Regions from separate parts of the Mesorhizobium sp. M0615 genome, predicted to be linked through region 2. Evidence: predicted binding sites of a transcription regulator. Region 2 holds the regulator's gene; the other holds the start of a gene.

Region 1 (7,745 bases), on a different contig from region 2:
GGCGCCCATCGTAAAACCTTCGCTCAGCACCTCGATGATGCCGCGTCGCCAGCCGGTGACTCGGAAGCGCCGCGAAAAAATGGTCGCCGACTCCCAGAACTGGCCGGCCTTGAAGCCGATTTCGTAGAGCGAGGAATCGATCCACGCGTCCACCGCCAGCAGTGCGGCGGCGATCGGACCTCTTCGTCTTGGACGTCGTTCTAAAGGACTGGCCATTCCCGAAACTCACCCAACCCACCTGAGAACCGCAAGCGGGCAATTTCAGGGCGGGCATACCCGGCGAAGACTATTCTTCCATTTCAGCCCGGCTCACAAGGGCAGCCAGGCCACACCGCACGGTTTGTTGAGCGCCGCCCGGATCGTGACGCTGGAGGTCGACGCCGTCGATGCCGACGCCAGTGGCTTCGAGCCAGTCTGGCACAAGGGCCGGCGCGTCGGCTTCGTCGCCTCAGCCGGCTATGGCTACACAATAGGCAAAAGCGTCGCGCTGACGTTGCTGGGCGACGAATTCGCCGGGGAGGGGACCGCGCTTTGGGTGCACATTGTCGGCGTCGAGCGGCCGGCGCGAATTATTCCGGCCTCGCCATACGACCCCGAGGGCAGGCGATGCGGCATGAGGAGTTTTGGCCATGGTCGATGACATCATAAGGGAGACCAGGCGCGAGCGCCGGCGCGGGCACACCGGTGAGGCCGGCAGCGGGTCAAGCCGCCACCCGAACTATCGCTCGCTCAAAAACCCGTTCCTGCCCCAGCCGGTGTTTTCGGACGACCAGGTCGCGGCCATCCACGGCACGGCGTTGCGCGTGCTGGAAGAGCTCGGCATCAAGGTGCTGCTGCCGGAGGCACGGGCGATCTACGCCAAAGCCGGTGCGCTGGTCGACGAGGACAGCCAGATGGTGCGCATCGGCCGCGATATTGTCACTGCGGCAATCGCCTCGGCGCCAAAATCCATCCGGGCGCTGGCGGGCGACCGTAGCCGCGATCTCATGCTGGAGCTCGGCTCGATGACGTTCCTCGCCGGAGCCGGGGCGCCCAACGTCACCGATCTCGAACGCGGACGGCGTCCGGGCACGCTCGCCGCTTTCGAAGAACTGACCAAGCTTGTTCAGAATTTCGACGTGCTGCATATGCTCGGCCCCTGGATCGAGCCTCAGGATGTCGACAACCGTTTGCGCCACTATGCCGTCAACCGTGCGCAGCTGACCCTGTCGGACAAGTTCCCCTTCGTCTTCGCGCGCGGCACGCCGCAGGTCGAGGATGGGTTCGAGATGATCAGGCTGGCGCGCGGGCTCTCGCAGGACGAGTTCCTGGCCGGCGTCCATTGCTACACCGTGATCAACACCAATTCGCCGCGCCAGCTCGATATCCCGATGGCGCAAGGCATCATCGACTTCGCCAAGGCCAGCCAGGTGTCCATCATCACGCCCTTCTGCCTGGCCGGCGCCATGGCGCCGATCACCGTCGCCGGCGCATTGACGCTGCAGCATGCCGAGGCGCTGGCTGGTCTCGCGCTGGCGCAGATGGTGCGGCCGGGCGCACCGGTGGTTTACGGATCCTTCTCCTCCAATGTGGACATGAAGTCCGGCGCACCGGCCTTCGGCACGCCCGAGCACGTCAAGGCGACGCTGGGCGCCGGCCAGCTGGCGCGCTTCACCGGCCTGCCTTGGCGGTCCGGCGGCGGCAGTGCGGCCAACATTTCCGATGTGCAGGCGGCGCACGAGACGCAGTTCGCGCTGTGGGGCTCGGTGCTTGCCGGCGCCACCGTCTGCATCCATGCCGCGGGCTGGCTGGAGGGTGGCCTCAGCGTCTCCTACGAGAAGCTGATCACCGATATCGAGGCATTGCAGACGGTTGCCGAACTCTGCGCTACGACCCCCGGCGACGAGGATTCGATCGGCTTCGAGGCGATCGCCGAAGTTCAGCCGGGCGGGCATTTCTTCTCCGCCGGCCACACCATGACGCGCTACCGCACCGCCTTCTACGAGCCGCTGGTCGCCGACTGGTCGAATTTCGGCAGCTGGACGCAGTCCGGTTCGAAGTCGGCCACCGAGCGCGCCACCGGCATCTGGAAGCGGACGCTGGCCGACTTCCAGCCGCCGGCGTCGGCCGTTGCCACATCCGATGTACTCGACGAGTTCATTGCCCGCCGCACCGAAGAGGGCGGAGCGTTGCCGGTGTCGTGAGGTTGGCAGCCGTCAAATCGGCCGCTTGTCGCCGGTCTTCGACGGCTCGCGGCGAATCGGCCCGGCATCGGCCTGCCTGTGCTTGTCGGCGGAATCCGGCGGATGCGATCGAAGCGGCTCTCCTCCGCCGGCTTGGTCGCGGATACAGCGTATGGCTTCGGGGCAAATGTGATCATCTGTCGATCTCCGTGTCGTTGCTGACTGGTCTTGACTGACTGACGGAAATTCCTGGCTCGCCGGGGAAATGTCCCCGGCAGTCTGTTCTGATTTATGCCCGCCCAGATTCCCAGGCGGGCAATTTTCGGGCGATGGTCAGTAGCCGCCCATGCCGCCACCGCCGCCCGCAGGCGCCGCATCCTTGGCCGGGATGTCGGTGATCATCGCTTCGGCGGTGATCAGAAGGGCGGCGATCGAGCCGGCGTCCTGCAACGCGGTGCGCACCACTTTCGCCGGATCGACGATGCCGGCCTTGATCATGTCGACATAGACCTCGTTCTGGGCATCAAAGCCCTGATTCTGGTCCTTGCTGTCGGACAGCTTGCCGACGACGATCGAGCCTTCGACGCCGGAATTCTCGGCGATCTGGCGGATCGGGGCTTCAAGCGCCCTGAGCACGATCGAAATGCCGGCGGTCACATCGTCATTGGCGCCGGTCAGGCCGGCCAGAGCCGATCTTGCGCGCAGAAGCGCCACGCCACCGCCGGGCACGATGCCTTCTTCCACCGCCGCGCGCGTCGCATTCAGCGCGTCGTCGATGCGGTCCTTCTTTTCCTTCACTTCAGACTCGGTGACGCCGCCGACGCGGATCACGGCGACGCCGCCGGCGAGCTTGGCCAGCCGCTCCTGCAGCTTCTCCTTGTCATAGTCGGACGTGGTCTCCTCGATCTGGCCCTTGATCTGCGCGATGCGCGCCTGGATGGTCGCCTTGGTGCCTGCGCCGTCGATGATCGTGGTGGTGTCCTTCTCGATCAGTACGCGCTTGGCGCGGCCAAGCATCTCGATGGTGACGTTTTCGAGCTTGATGCCGAGATCCTCTGAAATCATCTGGCCCGATGTCAGCACGGCGATGTCTTCCAGCATCGCCTTGCGGCGATCGCCGAAGCCCGGCGCCTTGACGGCCGCGACCTTGAGGCCGCCGCGCAGCTTGTTGACGACCAGCGTCGCCAGCGCTTCGCCTTCGACGTCTTCCGAGATGATCAGCAGCGGCCTGCCGCTCTGCACCACTGCTTCGAGGATCGGCAGCATCGCCTGTAGATTGCCGAGCTTCTTTTCGTGGATGAGCACGTAAGGCTCTTCCAGTTCGACGCGCATCTTGTCGGCATTGGTGACGAAATAGGGTGAGAGATAGCCGCGGTCGAACTGCATGCCTTCGACGACGTCGAGTTCGGTGTCGGCGGTCTTGGCCTCCTCGACGGTGATGACGCCGTCATTGCCGACCTTGTCCATCGCCTTGGCGATCATGGCGCCGACGCTGGCATCGCCATTGGCGGCGATGGTGCCGACCTGGGCGATCTCGGCCGACGACTTGACCTTCTTGGCCTTCGCCTTGATGTCCTTGACCACGGCGGCGACAGCCTGGTCGATGCCACGCTTGAGGTCCATCGGGTTCATGCCGGCGGCAACCAGCTTGGCGCCTTCGCGCAGGATCGATGCGGCCAGCAACGTGGCGGTGGTGGTGCCGTCACCGGCGAGGTCGTTGGTCTTCGAAGCCACTTCACGCACCATCTGCGCGCCCATGTTCTCGAACTTGTCAGCAAGCTCGATTTCCTTGGCCACCGTCACACCGTCCTTGGTGATGCGCGGCGCGCCATAAGCCTTGTCGATGATGACGTTGCGGCCCTTGGGGCCGAGCGTGACCTTCACCGCATTGGTGAGGATCTCGACGCCGCGCAGCATGCGGTCGCGCGCGTCGGTGGCGAATTTGATTTCCTTGGCAGACATTTTTTTCAATCCCGTTGGTGTGGTGAAGCAAGCGGCTCGCCGGAGCCTGGCAAAGCCAGGCCGGTCAGGCAGCCTTCTTGGCTTTGACGCTCTTCTCGGTGACGACCGTCCCGCTCTTGCCGATAGCGGCCGTCTCGCTCTTGTCGATGACGCCCATAATGTCGGCTTCCTTCATGATCAGCAGGTCCTCGCCGTTGATCTTGACCTCGGTGCCCGACCATTTGCCGAACAGGATGAAGTCGCCGGCCTTGACGTCGAGCGGAACAAGCGCGCCGTTTTCGTCGCGTGCGCCCGGCCCAACGGCGATGACTTCGCCTTCCTGCGGCTTTTCCTTGGCATTGTCGGGAATGATGATGCCGCCCTTGGATTTGACATCGCCTTCGGCGCGCCGGATGACGACGCGGTCGTGGAGTGGCCGAAACTTCATGAGAACTTCTTTCTGGGGCCGGCATAGGCGACCGCGCCGTTCTTATAGGCGTGTTGGCACTCGATAGATAGGAGTGCCAAAAATTATTCGTGGCCAAAATTAAATATTAAAAAGTATTATGATGTCTGCAGGGTTCGAAACGTCGCGAGGCGCCTAGATATTTCAAAAAATTGAATTTCGAGGCAAAAGTGACTATTTATATCGTAAGTTCGATTTCACAATTTCAGGCACGAAGGAGATTTAGGCGATGGCCGAAGGCAATCAGAGCATCATGGAAAAAGCTGAAGCCCGCTTCATGGACAAGCAGAAGAAGACGGCCGAGCGCAACAAGGCAACCTCCGACTACATGTCCGAAGCGAGGGCCAGGGAGATCAAGACAGCAAGGCTCAGGGAATTGCGCCTGGCTAAGGAAGAGGCCGACCGCGTCGCGGAAGCCTTGAACCCGACACCGAAGAAGAAGCGGGCGACAGTCAAGAAAGCCGCCGCCGCGCCGAAGGGGGGCACGTCATGAGCCTGACATTCCCCAATCCAAGCCGCTTCTATGACGAGGCCGGCAAGCGCGTCCGCTTTGTCGGCCATGACGGCATGTTCCAGATTTCCTTCTCTGTCGCCGCCGATGCCCTCTCTAAGGCGCCATCAGGGACGGCGACCGCGGAAGCCACCTATCTGGCGGCCTTCGATACCGCGTCCAGCTCCATCCATGACATTGCCAGCAAGGCCTACGCCCGCACCCGCAAGAGCATTTATGTGCTCACAGCCGCGGATTTCGGCTAGCGCGCGTTCGTCTTGCATCAGAGCGGCTGAGATCAGCGTGCGTCAGGACGTGCGGTCGGCTTTTGCCCGCCGCTTGACGTCCCGGCTGTTCAGGCGGTCGGCCATCGCTTCCGCATCGCGCAAATTCATGGCCACCATCACCTGTTGCTTAAGATCGACAGGCTGGCCGGTGAAGATGTCGAAGATAGTCCAGCTCTCGGGCTCGTCCATGCGCAACGCGTAGCGGTTTGCCATATCGGCATCAGGCCTTTGACATGAAAAATGCCGCCGCCAGGATCAGGATTGTCCAGGCCACCACCGACAGCTTCAAGGCCAGGCCGCCGTGCATTGAAAGTATCTCGCGCATGCGCAGGGCCACGGTCCTCTTCGACAGGGCGGGTGCTGCCGCAATCGCGACCGGGGGCTTGACGCCAAGCTTTCCAAAAGCCGGCAGCAGCGGTGGCGTTCGCATGAAATGACCTCGAATTGCCGGAGAAAACAGGGCTCCTCATAACACCCTTCTTGAAACTCCCCGCATGCCAAATAGAACCCGGTCCGTGAAAGGGCCATGCCGCCCGATTCGCCGCCTTCCATCAGGCGGATCGTCATCTGGCGAAATCCGTGCAACGCGGTTAGGTTGCGCGCGAAACTGAGGTTGTTCAAAGCGTGACAGGCGAACGGAGACGACGATGACGGCGCCCGGCGATTTGCTGCAAGCCTTGTTCATGAGATTGAAGAGCGATGCCTCGCTGACGGCGCTGCTCGGCGGCGCCGGGTTGCGCGAGCAGGCGGCCGACAGTGCCGCCTTCCCTTATGTGACCTATGGCAGGACCAGCGCATTCGATCTGGACACCGGCGCCGACAATGATGACGACCAGCTCATCACGCTGCATGTCTGGTCGAAGGCGCAAGGCGAGGCCGAGACGCGTCTGATTATGGACAGCATCCGGGCGCGCCTTGACGGCGCCGCTTTCGCCACCGGCTCGCGCGACCAGACCCACCTGTCGCTGGAGTTCGCCGAGGCCCGCTACGACGAGGACCTGGCGCTCTACCACGGGGTGCTGCGGATACGCGCTCTCACCGAACAAAGTGATTGAAGCAACCTAGATCTGCGCCTGGATCTCGGCCTTGTCGATGACTGACCACACCTCGCGGATGCGACCCTCTCCGAATTCGTAGAAAACATTCTCAGCGAACGACACGCGCTTGCCGTTCACCGGCAGGCCGAACAGCACGCCCTTGGGATGACAGTCGAAATGCAGGCGCGCCGCCACGCGCGGCGGCTGGCAGACCAGCAGTTCGATGTTGAAGCGGAGGTCGGGAATCGCCTCGAAATCGCCTTCGAGCATACGGCGATAACCCGACAGGCCCAGCATTTCGCCATTGTGCTGCACCTCGTCGCCGACAAAGTCTCCAAGTTTCGCCCAGTCCTGGGCATTCAGGCAAGCGATATAGCCCCGGTAAAGGTCGGCAAGGTGTTTATCCGTCATGGCGCACTCCGATGATTTGACGTTTTCCCGCGCTATTTAGGGCGGCCCCAGAATGGTCTCGCCTTGACCTGTTCCCAATCTGGCTGCGAATTGAGAACCTGCGCGCAAACACCATAGCCGCGCAGCCGGTTTTCCGGTTATGAATCCATTGCCCGGTCTGAGGGACTGGGCGGTAGGATCGCATTCATTCGTTGCGCGCGCAGGGGGTATTGCGGGGATGGATTTTCACCCGTTCACCGTTCATTTCACGTTCAGCACAGTTGCGTTACAACGCCGACCATGAAAACGCTTCGCTCTCATGTCAGAACCGCGATACTGGCGCTCACAGCGGCCGGCCTGTTGGCGTCGCAAGCGACGCCGGCAGCCGCGGCGGATTGCTACGCGATCGGCCAGCAGGTTGCCGAGCAGAATGGCGGCACGCTGGCCAAGGCTTCGCAGACGACGCGTGGCGGCCAGGAGGTCTGCGTCATCGTCGTGCTTGTGCCGGGCAAGGACGGCCAGCGTCCGCGCCGCTCCGAGATCGTCGTCCCGGCGAACTGATCCAATCTTCCCCCTTGCAGGGCTCGTTTCCCAGACCACCGGAATCGGCCTATATCTGACACATCAACAGGCCTGACCGATCATGCGCGTACTCGTCGTCGAAGATGACAAGGATCTCAACCGGCAGCTGGCCGACGCGCTGGTCGATGCCGGCTATGTCGTCGACCGCTCCTATGACGGCGAGGAGGGGCATTTCCTCGGCGACACCGAGCCCTACGATGCCGTCGTGCTCGACATAGGCCTGCCGCAGATGGACGGCATCAGCGTCGTCGAGCGCTGGCGCCGCAACGGCCGCAAGATGCCGGTGCTGATCCTGACAGCGCGCGACCGCTGGAGCGACAAGGTGTCGGGCATCGATGCCGGCGCCGACGACTATGTCACCAAGCCGTTCCACATCGAGGAGGTGCTGGC
Region 2 (7,745 bases):
AGGGCAGAGGGGGGTGCGAAGGATCGCCGCCTATCCAGTTAAGACGTTAAGCCCCCAGCCCGTCGAACAGGATCGTCGACAGATAGCGCTCGGCGAAGGACGGGATGATCACCACTAGGTTCTTGCCCTTGTTCTCCGGCCGCGACCCGACGGCGATGGCGGCCTGCAGGGCAGCGCCCGACGAGATGCCGACCGGCACGCCTTCAAGGCGGGCGACGAGGCGGGCGTTGGCGACCGAATCCTCGTTGGAGACCTTGACGATCTCGTCATAGATCGAGGTGTCGAGGATCTTGGGCGCAAAGCCGGCGCCGATGCCCTGGATCTTGTGCGGGCCGGGCTGGCCGCCCGACAGCACCGGCGAGGCCTCCGGCTCGACGGCGACGACATGCACCGAGGGCTTGCGTTGCTTCAGCACCTGGCCGACGCCGGTGATCGTGCCGCCGGTACCGATGCCGGCGACGAAGATGTCGACCCCGCCATCGGTGTCGTTCCAGATCTCCTCAGCGGTGGTGCGGCGGTGGATCTCCGGGTTGGCCGGGTTTTCGAACTGCTGCGGGATGACGGCGTCGGGCAAGGTGGCGGCCAGCTCGTCCGCCTTGGCGATGGCGCCCTTCATGCCTTTCGGCCCTTCCGTCAGCACCAGTTCGGCGCCGAGCAGCGCCAGCATCTTGCGGCGCTCCACCGACATGGTTTCGGGCATGGTCAGTATCAGCTTGTAGCCCTTGGCGGCAGCGGCGAAGGCGAGCGCGATACCGGTATTCCCGGAGGTCGGCTCGATCAGCGTCGTCTTGCCGGGTTTGATCCGGCCCGACGCTTCCAGCGCCTCGATCATCGAAACGCCGATGCGGTCCTTGACCGAGGCGATCGGATTGAAGAATTCGAGCTTGGCAAGAAGGTTGGCAACGACGCCCTTCTCCTTGGCGAACTTGTCGAGCCGCACCAGCGGCGTGTCGCCGATCGTCTCGGTGATCGAGTTGTAGACACGGCCGCGGCCGGGCACGCGCGCGGAAGGCTTGTTCATTGGTTTCGCTCCCAAATCAGATCAGGCAATTGGCGTCGGCGGACAGAATAAGGCTTTCGCCCGCGCAAGATAGGCTGCCGGCCGAAAATATCGAGTGGGCCGCTTGCTGAAAACGCTTGCCTTCCGAAGCCGCATTTCCGGATGGACCGATCGGCGGAATGAATTGCCTGAACCGATCTACTGACGTGCGGCAATGGCTGCGGCCGCGCCCACCATGAAGCCAGCGGCGGTGCGGTTCAGCGCCTTCAGCGCGGCGATTTCAGGAACCAGCGCGCCTTGGCGGCCAGCGCCAGATAGGGCACAAGCACCACGAAGAGCACGATAACGGTGAGCGCGACCAGGATGCCGTAGTCGGCGAGCGTGATGGTCTTCAGGTCGACGATGGTCGGCGTGATGGCGAGGTAGAAGATCATCGTCTTCGGGTTGCCCAGCGTGACGGTGAGGCCGGCAAGGAAGCTCGATACCAGGCCGCCCTTGCCTTTCCTGGCCTCGACAGTCTCGGGCGTGATCCCGGCCGTCCAGAAACGCCAGCCGAGGAAGGCGAGATAGGCGACGCCCAGCCATTTGATGACGAGAAACACCATGCCGAAGCTTTGCGCGACAAAGGCAAGGCCGAGCACCACCGCGGTGAGATAAATGAGGTCGCCGAGCATCAGGCCGAACGACATCGCCAGCGACGAGCGGAAGCCGGATCCGAGCGCCCGCGCCACAAGCGCGGTGACGCCGGGGCCGGGAATGGCGGCGGCGATGCCCAGCGCAGCACTATAGGCAAGGAAGCCGGTGAGGGTCATGACGGTCGCACCTCGTGAAACGACTCTGATGCCATGAAAAGCCTGCAACGGCAAAACGGATTCGATTGCGCCAAGCAGGACATGAAAGCCGGTCATCATCGCCTGAAAGCGAGAGATGGTTCACTTACGCCTCGAAGGCGGTCGGCTATCTCGCATGGCTCCGAACGGCAGGAGCACCCATGTTAGCCAAAAGACTTCACATCCAGCTCATGAAGTGGATGCCCAACAACTATTCCGAAGCACGCGGTCACGTCCACGAGCTGGAATGGTATCTGTGGTTCGAGGGGCGTCAGGCTTTCAGCCTGTTCGACAAGGGCGATAGCGATGTCGTTCCGCAGACTGGATATTTTACCGACAGCCGGGACCCTGGCGCTCACCCCATTCGTCCGATGATCTATCCGCTGGTAGTCAACAACCGGTTCAAGGTGCGACTGGTGGCGATGGAGCGTGACGGACCGCAAAAGATAGACCCCGACGACACCGCCAAAGGCGAATTCTACATCGACCTCGACACCAAATATCCGCCGGTCTCCGACTGGCGCATCATCCCTGCCGATCCGCGCAGTACCGACCTCAACGTGGAAGCGTCGTTCCAGCTGCAATGGCTGGACTATGTCGATACCGCCGAGATTGCCGAGGATGGCCCGCCACGCATCATCGACAAGTCCAACTATCCCTATCCGTGGGGCGCCAATGTGATGGTGTTCGAGCACTGGCTCGGGCTTGGCCGCAAGGCGCCGCTCAAACTCATCGACCCGAACCGCGCTTCGCGCCGCGAATACTGGATGATCAATGGCAATGCGGCCCGGCGCATGGTGCAGGACCTCTATCGCTTCAACGTCAACCAGCTTGGCGTCGCCAACGACACCATCAGCAGTGTTTACGTGCCGAAGCTCAATGCCGGCCACGTCACGGTGACGCTTTACGAACACGATTTCAGCGACGGCCGCTTCGCGCAAGGGGCGAAGAAGTCCTTCGGCTCGGTCGGCCTCTTCAATCTCAGGGATACCGGTTTCGATGACCGTGTCTCATCGGCCGAGGTGATCCATACCTATCCCAAGGTGATCCATCGGGACGTGCATTAGGGCCGGATTGCGCTGTTCGCCGGCTCAGGACGGGCCGTCGACATGGGTGATGCGCCAGATGGTGCCGTTGCCATCCTCGGTGACGATAAGCGCACCGTCCCTGGCCACCGCGACGCCGACCGGCCGGCCCCAGACGGCGTCGTCGGAGAGGACGAAGCCGGTGATGAAATCCTGGTACTCGCCGGTCGGCTTGCCGTCGCTGAATCTCAGCCGCACCACCTTGTAGCCGGTCCTCATACCACGGTTCCAGGAGCCGTGCAGGGCGACGAAGGCGTCACCCTTGTACTCTGCCGGGAAATTGCCGCCGTCATAGAAGGCGATGTTGAGCGGCGCCGAATGCGCCTGCATCAGCACGTCGGGCACGGTGACCGAGCCGGCGAGGTCTGGGCGCGCGCCCTCGTGACGCGGGTCCTCGTTGGCGCCGATATAATACCAGGGCCAGCCATAGAAGGCGCCGTCCTTGACGGAGGTGGCATATTCGAACGGCACATCGTCGCCGAGACCGTCGCGCTCGTTGACGACACACCACACCGCGCCGGTCGCCGGCTGCACGGTCATGCCCGAACAATTGCGCAGGCCGGTAGCGAGGATGCGGCCATTGTTGCCGTCGGGGCCGAAGGCCAGCACGTCGGCACGGCCATCCTCGGAACCCCAGGTGGCGCCGAGTGGCTGTGATTTTGCCCAGGCGTCAAGGCCGCTATTCGGTGCCTTCCCCATGCCCTCCGCGACGTTAGATCCGGAGCCGACCGAGAGATACAGCGTCTTCCCGTCCGGCGAGAAGGCGATATCGCGGGTCCAGTGGCCGCCGGTAGGGATGTCGGAGACAATCGTCTCCGGTTCGCCGGAGGCTTTAAGGTCGCCGTCGCGATAGGCGTAGCGGACCACGCTGTCATTGTTGGCGACGTAGACCCATTGCGGCTTGTCGCCAGGCGGGTAGAAGGCGATGCCATAGGGCTGGTTGAGATTGTCGGCAAAAATGCCCTCTTCGGCCGGCTTCGCGCTACCCTTGGCCAGCCGATAGACGCGGATCTGGTTGGCGTCACTGTCGGCGACGAACAGGTCGCCGTTCGGCGCCACGCGCACGACCCGCGGATTGGAAATGCCGGAAGCAACCAGTTCGGCCGAAAACCCAGGCGGCAGGACGGGCTTCGCGCCCTCGGGCCGATCGCCAAGGCCGGCGCTGTTGGAGGCGGATTCGGTGATGTTGGGCTTTTGCAGATCATCCGGCCTAATCAGCCGGCGCACACCTGGCTTGTCGGCCTTCCAGTCGCCGAAAGCGTCCTTGCCGGTCAGCAGCAGTTGATCAGCCTGCTGGGCGAAGGCGCTGGTGGCCAGAAGCAGGGCAAGGCCTGCGAAGCCGGCAATCCGGATCATGCTGTTCTCCTCGAACTCGCGCCGTCGGCGCGTCACGACAAGGGAGATATTGTGCGGCCGCCGCAAAAGAGAAGCGTGCGCGCGCAGATTCGACGAGAGAACCGCTCAACTTTCCTCTTCGACGTCCAGATCGTCGTCGAGACGCTTTTCCAATTCGACAAGATCTTCCGGCAGCGGCAATCCCATGGCGCGCATTTCGCGCAGTTTTTCGCGCAGCTGCTCCTGGATTTCGTGCTCGTCCTCCGGCTGGTTGACCATTTCTTCGAGCAGCATGCTGATCTGGGCCTTGAACGATTCAAGCGCCATTCTGCGCCCTCCTTTACGGTGATCACGGCTTCGGAATTATCTTAACATCCGGGTAATCAATTGGGCCGTGTAGTCGACCATCGGCACGATGCGGGCATAATTCAGCCTGGTCGGGCCGATGACGCCGAGCGCGCCGACGACGCGGGCGTCCTTGTCGCGGTAAGGTGCCACGACCAGCGACGAGCCGGAGAGCGAGAACAGCTTGTTTTCCGAGCCGATGAAGATCCGCACGCCGGGGCCGTCCTCGGCGAGGTCGAGCAGCTGGATCAGCCCGTCCTGCGTCTCCAGATCCTCGAACAGGTGGCGCAGCAATTCGATATCGGCCTGGGCGGTGACGTTTTCGAGTAAATTGGCGCGGCCGCGCACGATAAGGCGCGCCGGCAGGCCGCTGTCGGCGCCGGCCCACACCGCCAGGCCTTTCTCGACCAGGTCCTGCGACAACGTGTCCAGCGCTGCCCTGGTCTCGTCCTTGATGCGGGCGATCTCGATGCGCGCCTCGGCGAGCGTGCGGCCCCTGATATGGGCGTTGAGGAAGTTGGAGGCCTCGTGCAGCTGCGAGACGGTGATGCCGGCCGGCAGGTCGACGACGCGGTTCTCGACATCGCCATTCTGCGACACCATCACCGCCAGCGCCTTGGTCGGCTCGAGCTGGATGAACTCGATGTGCTTCAGCGCCACCTCGTTCTTGGTGGCGAGCACCAGGCCGGCGCCGCGCGACATGCCCGACAGCATCTGGCTGGCCTCGGTCAGCATGTGTTCCAGCGTCGCGCCCGAGCCGGAGGCGCGCACCTGCGCCTCGATGACCCGGCGTTCCTCGTCGGAGAGATCGCCAAGCTCCATGAAGGCATCGACGAAGAAGCGCAGGCCGGTCTGGGTCGGCAGGCGCCCGGCCGAGATGTGCGGGGCATAGATCAGGCCGAGATGCTCGAGGTCGCTCATCACGTTGCGGATGGTGGCCGGCGACAGCGACGACGGCAGGATGCGCGACAGGCTGCGCGATCCCACAGGCTCACCGTCCTTCAAATAGGATTCGACGATGCGCCTAAAAATGTCGCGCGAACGCATGTCGAGCGATTGCAGCGCGGGCGCCAGCAGACTGGGTTCGGTGACTGCCTTGGTCATTCGAGCCAAAAACCTCCGGCCCAAGGATATAGACTTCCATCGCTCCCGCGCAACCCGGCGTCTATATGGGGCCTTTTCCTTTGCGCCATGGGCTGCATGCGTCTACAAGCCGCCGACGCAACCGTAAAAAGAACAGAAAGAGGCCTCGATGCGCCCTTCCAAACGCCAAGCCGACGAAATGCGCGCCATCTCCTTCGAGCGCGGCGTCTCCAAACACGCCGAGGGCTCGTGCCTGGTGAAATTCGGCGACACGCATGTGTTGTGCACGGCGAGCCTGGAGGAAAAGGTGCCGGGCTGGATGCGCAATTCCGGCAAGGGCTGGGTGACGGCGGAATACGGCATGCTGCCGCGTTCGACCGGCGAGCGCATGCGCCGTGAAGCCTCGGCCGGCAAGCAAGGCGGCCGCACGCTGGAAATCCAGCGGCTGATCGGCCGCTCCTTGCGCGCCGTTGTCGACCTGCAGGCACTGGGCGAACAGCAGATCACCGTCGACTGCGACGTCATCCAGGCCGATGGCGGCACCCGCACGGCCTCGATCACCGGCGGCTGGGTGGCGCTCTACGATTGCCTGCGCTGGATGGAAGCGCGGCAGATGGCCAGTGTTGCCAAGGTGCTGAAGGACCATGTCGCGGCAATTTCCTGCGGCATCCATGACGGCCAGCCGGTCATCGACCTCGACTACATCGAGGATTCATCTGCCGGCACCGACGCCAATTTCGTCATGACCGGCAAGGGCGGCATCGTCGAGATCCAGGGCACCGCCGAGGGCGAGCCTTTCTCGGAAGGGCAGTTCGCGGAGCTGATGGGCCTTGCCAAGAAGGGCATTCAGCGGCTGGTGAGCTTGCAGCAGATGGCTGTGGCTTGATTGAATTTAACGTGATGACGTCGGCGATCCTTCACACCCCCCTCTGGCCTGCCGGCCATCTCCCCCGCAAGGGGGGAGATCAGAGGTCGCTACCGTTTTCGCCAACCATCAACGTTGAGACGCCGCCAGCGGAACTGCCAATCTCCCCCCTTGCGGGGGGGATGCCCGGCAGGGCAGAGGGGGGTGCCTGATGCAACCCTCCGCTATTCTTGAGTCAGCGCTTTACGTCACGGATCTCGCCGCTGCCGAAGCCTTCTACTCCAACGTCCTCGGCCTCCCTCTCCTCGGCAAGGTCGACGGCCGCCATCTCTTCTTCCGCTGCGGCCCGGGCGTGCTGCTCATCTTCAACGCCGAAGCCACCAAAATCCCGCCGGCGCCCGATGCGCGGCTGAAAGTGCCGCCGCATGGCACGGTCGGCGAGGGCCATCTCTGCTTTGCCGCAAGTGAGGATGAACTCGCACAGTGGAAGGCGCAACTTGAGGCGAAAAACATCGCCATCGAAAGCGAATTCGAATGGCCGCAGGGCGGGCGCTCGATCTACATACGCGACCCCTCGGGCAATTCGATCGAATTCGCCGAGCCAAGGATCTGGGGCCTTTGATGCATTCTCTCGATGGAAAGAAGATCGTCGTTGCCAGCCACAATGAAGGCAAGCTGCGCGAATTCGCCGATTTGATGGGTCCGTTCGGCTTCGAGGCGAAGTCGGCCAAGGACTACGGCCTGCCGGAACCGGAGGAGACCGGCACCACCTTCGAGGAAAACGCCTACATCAAGGCCTTCGCCGCGGCTAAGGCGACCGGCCTGCCGGCGCTGTCGGACGATTCGGGCCTGTGCGTCGACGCGCTCGACGGCGCCCCCGGCGTCTACACCGCCAATTGGGCCGAAGCTCCCGATGGCAGCCGCGACTTCGGGATGGCCATGCAGCGCACCGAAGTGGCCTTGCAGGAGGTCGGCGCCGCCAAGCCAGCGCAGCGCAAGGGGCGGTTCGTCGCCGTCATCTGCCTGGCCTTCCCCAATGGCGAGGCTGAATATTATCGCGGCGAAGCTGAGGGAACGCTGGTGTGGCCGCCGCGCGGCGAACTGGGCTTCGGCTACGACCCGGTGTTTTTGCCCGACGGTTTCGACAAGACGTTCGGCGAGATGAGCGCTGAGGAAAAACACGGCTGGAAGCCCGGTCAGCC

The links. The regulator HrcA, encoded in region 2, represses chaperone genes, less so after heat shock. The targets are predictions, from matches to a motif close to GTTAGCACTCNCNNNNNGNGAGTGCTAAC.
Region 1: the regulator HrcA is predicted to act here: its motif matches at 4,604-4,632, upstream of NKI46_RS04710 (co-chaperone GroES).

What each region holds. Positions count from the first base shown of each region.
Region 1 covers NZ_JAMYQI010000002.1:387,107-394,851, reverse strand. The annotation lists gene NKI46_RS04730 (transglycosylase domain-containing protein) at 1-216, opposite strand, end outside; gene NKI46_RS04725 (glycine cleavage T C-terminal barrel domain-containing protein) at 344-640, shown strand; gene NKI46_RS04720 (trimethylamine methyltransferase family protein) at 630-2,183, shown strand; gene groL (chaperonin GroEL) at 2,496-4,124, opposite strand; gene NKI46_RS04710 (co-chaperone GroES) at 4,189-4,551, opposite strand; gene NKI46_RS04705 (hypothetical protein) at 4,799-5,062, shown strand; gene NKI46_RS04700 (DUF1488 family protein) at 5,059-5,325, shown strand; gene NKI46_RS04695 (hypothetical protein) at 5,368-5,559, opposite strand; gene NKI46_RS04690 (hypothetical protein) at 5,567-5,776, opposite strand; gene NKI46_RS04685 (DUF3168 domain-containing protein) at 5,994-6,401, shown strand; gene NKI46_RS04680 (ester cyclase) at 6,408-6,794, opposite strand; gene NKI46_RS04675 (hypothetical protein) at 7,074-7,334, shown strand; gene NKI46_RS04670 (response regulator transcription factor) at 7,417-7,745, shown strand, end outside.
Region 2 covers NZ_JAMYQI010000003.1:389,146-396,890, forward strand. The annotation lists gene cysK (cysteine synthase A) at 47-1,021, opposite strand; partial or broken gene NKI46_RS07115 (LysE family translocator) at 1,199-1,812, opposite strand; gene NKI46_RS07120 (hypothetical protein) at 1,992-2,897, shown strand; gene NKI46_RS07125 (PQQ-dependent sugar dehydrogenase) at 2,922-4,271, opposite strand; gene NKI46_RS07130 (hypothetical protein) at 4,377-4,577, opposite strand; gene hrcA (heat-inducible transcriptional repressor HrcA) at 4,614-5,699, opposite strand; gene rph (ribonuclease PH) at 5,848-6,564, shown strand; gene NKI46_RS07145 (VOC family protein) at 6,755-7,165, shown strand; gene rdgB (RdgB/HAM1 family non-canonical purine NTP pyrophosphatase) at 7,165-7,745, shown strand, end outside.